Regions from separate parts of the Anaerostipes caccae L1-92 genome, predicted to be linked through region 1. Evidence: predicted binding sites of a transcription regulator. Region 1 holds the regulator's gene; the other holds the start of a gene.
What was found. Region 1 encodes NrdR, which represses ribonucleotide reductase genes. Its sites were predicted from a motif close to CACAANATNTTGTG; they were not measured.

Region 1 (3,156 bases):
CATGGACACGGGTTCATGGCCGCTGCAAGTAAAAAGTCCGCAGGCATGGTATAGTCTCTCCCAAGCCTGTTTAAAATAATCTGCTTATCTTCCAGCGGCTGTCTCAGTGCTTCAATACATTTGGCGTCAAACTGTGCCAGTTCATCCAAAAACAGCACACCTTTGTGGGCAAGTGTGATCTCTCCGACTTTTGGAACCGCTCCCCCACCGATCAGCGCTCCTCTGGATATGGAAGAATGGGGTTTTCGGAAAGGCGGGCAAAAATCCCCTGCATCCCTGTGGATTCCTGCCGCCTGATAGAGAGCCTGCACCTCCAGGTATTCGTCCTCAGATAAACTATTCATAATAGAAGGAATCCGTTCCAGGACCATAGTTTTGCCGCATCCCGGAGCTCCGATCAGAAGAATGTGATGTCTCCCGGTCACGGCGATCTCCAGAGCTCTTTTTAAGAAAGCCTGCCCTTTTATTTCCGAAAAATCAAGACACTGGCTGTTTAGAATTATCCTTTTTTTCTGAAAATGGTATGGAAGCACACACCCGTTTCTGAAATAGTCCACAGCATCGGAGAGATGTTTTACCGGAACCAATTCCACATCTTTCATATATACAAGAGATTCCATATCATCATAGGGAACCATAAACCGCCGGATGCCCTGCTTTTTTCCTTCCATGATGATGGGCAGGCACTGTCTGATCCCATGGACACTGCCATCCAGTCCCAGCTCTCCCAGGAGGCAGATAGGCGGTTCTTTAGTAAATGGAATATAGTTGAGACCGGCCATAACGGCCGCTGCGATGGGAAGATCAAATGCAGTTCCTGTCTTTCTGATATCGGCAGGAGATAGATTAACGGTAACTTTCATCGGAGGGAGCGGACAGCCCAGAGCCCGCAGCGCGGATTCCACTCTGTGCCTGGATTCTTTTGCTTCATTAGAAAGGCGGCCTACCATAGTAAAGTATGGGAGACCGCTTCTTAATTCCGCTTCGACCTGAATGATACAGCCTGCGGCGCCTGAGACAATGCCGCTTAGCATCGAACAAAACATAAAGCCTCCTTCTTTCCCGGAAGCCTCTCAGCTAACAATATACTGTATCTTATCATATTTTCTAAATTTTTACAACTATTTCAGCAATTTTTTTAGTTCACTCATAAAGGTGTTCACATCTTTGAACTCTCTGTATATAGCGGCAAATCTTACATATGCCACCTCATTCAGTTCCTTCAGCTTGTCCATGACGATTTCTCCGATCAGGGAACTCTCCACCTCGCGCTGTCCGAGATTATAGATCTTTGTCTCGATCTCATCTACGATCTGATCGATCTGTCCCATGGATATAGGCAGTTTGTGGCAGGACTGTACGATACCCGCCTTGATCTTGGAGCGGTCATACATCTGTCTGGTCTTGTCCTTTTTGATCACAGACAGCGGTTCTGTCTCGATCTTTTCATAGGTCGTGAAACGCTTGCTGCAGTCGTCACACTGTCTTCTTCTCCTTATGGAGTTATTGTCTTCCGAATGTCTGGAATCAATGACTCTGGAATTTTCACTTCCGCAATAAGGGCACCTCATTTTTCTACCTCCCGGGCTATGCTTTTCTTTGTACTCTTTTGAGAGGCAGATCACGTCTGCCTCAAGATTTTCCATTCGTTAAAGGAAGTATATCATTTTTTCCAGATCACTTCAAACATTCTTTTTCATTAATATCCACCAATACAGTGTCACAGCCGATTCGAATGATCTTCTTATATGGAATATAATAAAACTCACCTTTTGTAAAGCACAGGATCTTTGTCGCTTTTGGAACGATCAGGCATAAAATCTGACCTGACGCCGGGTCAAACTCCAGATCGATGACACATCCCAGTTTATCTCCGGTCCGGCAGTTGATCACATCCTTTTCCCTTAACTCTAAAAACTTCATGAAACGCCACCCCAGAAAAATAGTTATAATAGTGTATGCACCAGGAAATAAAGTGTGACAAAAAGGCTGTATCCTCCAGTCAGATACAGCCTAATGATCTTTTTATCATTCACTTTATTATACCGTAATGATTTTTTTCGGACACTTTTTGGCACAGAGTCCGCAGTTGACACATTTCTCATAATCAATATGAGCAATATTATTTTCTACCGTAATCGCTCCAAGCTTACATTCCTTCGCACAAAGTCCGCAGCCGATGCATCCGGCTTTGCACACAGACATGACGTCTTTTCCCTTGTCTTTAGAATTACACTGTACTAAATGCTTCTTGTCATAAGGAACCAGTTCAATGAGTCCCTTCGGGCAGATATCGGTACATTTTCCGCAGCCGATGCACGCTTCTTTGTCAACATAGGCAATCCCGTTGACGATGGAAATTGCATTCTCAGGGCAGACCTGAGCGCAGCTTCCGAATCCCATACATCCGAAAGAGCAGGCCTTCGGCCCTTCTCCGGGCACATTCATCGCTTCCACACAGCTCATCTGTCCTGTATATTCGTATTTATTTGATGCTTTCTCACAAGTTCCCGCACACTTTACGAATGCCACCTGTTTTACGAAATCACCGGCTTCCACACCCATGATGGCACCGATTTTTTCTGCCGCTGAAGGCCCGCCTACCGGACAGGCATTGACCGCAGCTTCTCCGTTTGCGATCGCTTTTGCAAGCCCGTCACATCCGGCGTATCCGCATCCTCCGCAGTTATTGCCGGGAAGTTCTGCTCGGACTGCTACTTCTTTTTCATTGACCGGAACCTTAAACTTCTCAGAAGCGATTCCTAAAAGAATAGCAATGACCAAACCAATTCCTCCGACCACGACGGCCGCGAGAATAATTGCTGTAATATCCATTTATGCTACCTCCCTATATGATTCCTGAGAATCCAAAGAAAGCGATAGCCATCAGACCTGCCGTGACAAGAGTGATCGGCATTCCTTTGAAAGATTCCGGGATGTTGTTGTATTCTAGTTTCTCGCGGATACCGGCCAGGATCACGATGGCGATGGTAAATCCGACAGCCACTCCAAATCCGTTGACTACACTGGTAATAAAGTTGTAATCATACTGAACGTTATTCAATGCAACACCGAGCACCGCACAGTTGGTAGTGATCAGCGGAAGATATACGCCTAAAGACTCATAGAGAGCCGGCATAGATTTCTTTAAAAACA
Region 2 (3,156 bases), 1.7 Mb from region 1:
GCTATCCATGGCTTGTACAAAAAGCAGAAGGCAGTCTGACTATGGAAGAAGTATTAAAAAAACACCGGGTGATTTCCTTTCTCTATTATGTGAGATTTTTTATAAACGCTGCATTTTTTTATGCATACATGCTGCTCTTGGCCAGGGTGTTCCTGCTTCCGTATATGAATATTTACTGGATCGGGCTGCCGGTTATTTTTCTGGCTTTCCGGATGAACGGAGAGGGGCTGGACGACAGGGCAAGAGTCATGGAAGGGCTGTTCTGGTTTATTCTGATCCCATTTATTTTTATCCTTCTTCTCAGCATGACGGAGTTTTCTGTGAAACCCTTTCTGATCCGGCAGTTTGAACCGAAGAACCTGGCGGTGGGCGGATTGTATGTGCTCGCACTGTTTCATCCTATGGAACTGGTGTGGTTTTATCAGGGGCATATGAAGGAAAAGGGAATGAATAAAAAGACACTGCTCGGAATCATAATTTTATCGGCGGGAGTGTTTGCCGCCACGGCGGGAAGCCTGGGGCTTCAGATGATCAGGAGGGACCCGTTTCCGGTGATTTCCATGGCACAGAATGTAGCAATGCCAGGGGGGATCATGGCAAGGCTGGACATTTTTCTGATCGCATTCTGGATTGTTGGAGTTTTTTGTGTGCTGAGCGGATACCTGTTCTATGGAAACTGGAGTTTTGAAAACACATTTCCGGGGAAAAAGAAATGGGGCAGATGGATTTCCTACGGCGGACTGTTTTTAATCACCGGATTTCTGATCCCCATGGTCCGTCTTTGGGAAAATTATATTTCTGTGTTCCTTTTTGCTAATCTATTGCTGGGAATTTTAATTCCGGCAGTTTTGTTTTGGCTGGAACGGAGAGGAGGCACTCATGAAAAAGATCATCATTAGCCTTTTGATGGCCGCAGTCACTGCAGCGGCACTTACGGGCTGCAAAGAAGCCGGGGACATCGAGGACAGCAGTTATGTTTTGGCAATGGGCATTGAAAAGACAGAGAACGGGTATCTGATCGATTATTCCTGTGCAGATTTTTCCAAGGCTCAGGACAATCAGGGAACGAAAGTGCCGTCCAAGTCTGTGGTTTACTCAGGCAGGTCTTTTAATGAGACAAATCAAAGTTTTGAGCAAACTCAGCCGAAAAAATTAAACTTCGGGCATTTAAAGGTGATCGTATTTACCAACGGACAGATTGATGATACTATGATAGAGGAGCTTTTAGATCATTCAGAAATCGCAAAATCCGTGCTGATTCTTAAAAGTAAAAAACAGTTAAAAGAGCTTTTTTCGATCGAGAAAGATCTGCCTGTCTCATTTGGTGAATACATGGCCAAAGGCATTGAAAGTTCCCCAAAAGTGAAAAAGCCCAAGGATCTGAGCCTTGGCAGGATTTACGGCAGAAAGTGACAGAAATCAGTCTTGACTTGGATCGGATGAGATGGTAAGATGGATACATTCACACAAGATATAGTAGAATAATAGATCATATTAAACAATATATAGTAATTTGATTAAGAAAATAGCGAAGAGTCCCCTGCCTGCGGTGTCTCCTGCTTTCAGCGGGATATGCCGCAGGCAGGACGATGCTCTGGGAACAGTCAGGGAGGAGAGAGTATGATACGGGTAGTAAAGAAAGATGGAACAAAAGAAGATTTTAATATTCAGAAGGTGGTGACGGCAGTAAATAAATCCGCCTACCGTGCCCTTGTGAAATTTACGGAAGATGAGCTTGATGAGATCTGCCGGTTTGTCAATGGGAGAGTGGACGAGCTTAATAAGTCAGAAGTACATATTACGGAGATGCACAATGTAGTGGAAGGGGCTCTGGAGAGGGTAAATCCCGGCGTGGCCAAAAGCTACCGGGACTACCGGAACTATAAACAGGATTTTGTGGAAATGCTGGATGATGTGTATAAGAAAAGCCAGTCCATCATGTACATAGGAGACAAAGAGAACAGCAATACAGACAGTGCCCTTGTGTCTACAAAGCGGAGCCTGATCTTTAATGAGCTGAACAAGTCTCTGTATCAGAAGTTCTTTTTAACGACCGAAGAGATCCAGGCCTGCCGGGACGGTTATATTTATATCCATGATATGTCGGCCAGAAGAGATACGATGAACTGCTGTCTGTTCGATGTGGAGGCCGTGTTAAAAGGCGGATTTGAGATGGGGAATCTCTGGTACAATGAACCAAAGACGCTGGATGTAGCCTTTGACGTCATAGGAGATATCGTACTGAGCGCTGCGAGCCAGCAGTACGGCGGGTTTACGGTGCCAAATATTGAACTGATTCTGGAACCTTACGCGGAGAAGTCTTATGAAAAAGGCATTGAAAAGTATGAAGCCCTCGGCCTTTCCAGAGAGCGGGCGGAAGCTGAGTCATTGAAAGATGTCCAGAAAGAGTTCTGTCAGGGATTCCAGGGGCTTGAATATAAGTTTAACAGTGTTTCTTCCAGCCGCGGAGACTATCCTTTTATCACAGTGACCGCGGGAACCGGCACAGGCCGGTTTGCAAAGATGGCAGCGATCACGATGCTGGATGTCAGGAGGAGAGGACAGGGAAAAGAAGGACATAAGAAACCGGTGCTGTTTCCAAAGATCGTATTTCTTTATGATGAAAATCTTCATGGACCGGGCGGAGAACTGGAGGATGTGTTTGAAGCTGGAATCCGCTGTTCCAGCAAGACGATGTATCCTGACTGGCTGAGCCTCACAGGGGATGGATATGTCCCTGACATGTATAAAAGATATGGAAAGATCGTAAGCCCGATGGGCTGCCGTGCCTTTTTATCCCCCTGGTATGAAAAGGGAGGGGCAGAGCCTCTGGACGAGCAGGACGAGCCGGTCTTTGTGGGCCGCTTTAACATCGGGGCGGTAAGTCTGCATCTGCCGATGATCTATGCAAAGGCAAAACAGGAAAGCCGTGACTTCTATGAAGTGCTGGACTATTACCTGAATCTGATCAGAGAGCTTCACAGAAGGACCTACGATTATTTGGGTGAGATGAAAGCATCCACAAATCCTTTGGCATACTGTGAGGGAGGTTTTCTGGGAGGGCATTTGGGCCTTCACGACAAGATCAAGCCTTTGCTTGCGTCTGCCACAGCTTCTTTCGGCATCACGGCGCTCAATGAACTTCAGCAGCTGCAC

Region 2: a site for NrdR is predicted at 1,466-1,479, ahead of nrdD (anaerobic ribonucleoside-triphosphate reductase). Genes of this name have one in related genera too.

What each region holds. Positions count from the first base shown of each region.
Region 1 is NZ_AP023027.1:1,652,485-1,655,640, reverse strand. Features, by position in the region: gene ANCC_RS08130 (YifB family Mg chelatase-like AAA ATPase) at 1-1,046, opposite strand, end outside; gene nrdR (transcriptional regulator NrdR) at 1,122-1,571, opposite strand; gene ANCC_RS08120 (YlmC/YmxH family sporulation protein) at 1,678-1,923, opposite strand; gene ANCC_RS08115 (RnfABCDGE type electron transport complex subunit B) at 2,041-2,835, opposite strand; gene rsxA (electron transport complex subunit RsxA) at 2,849-3,156, opposite strand, start outside.
Region 2 is NZ_AP023027.1:3,531,260-3,534,415, reverse strand. Features, by position in the region: gene ANCC_RS17205 (GerAB/ArcD/ProY family transporter) at 1-899, shown strand, start outside; gene ANCC_RS17200 (Ger(x)C family spore germination protein) at 880-1,413, shown strand; gene nrdD (anaerobic ribonucleoside-triphosphate reductase) at 1,621-3,156, shown strand, end outside.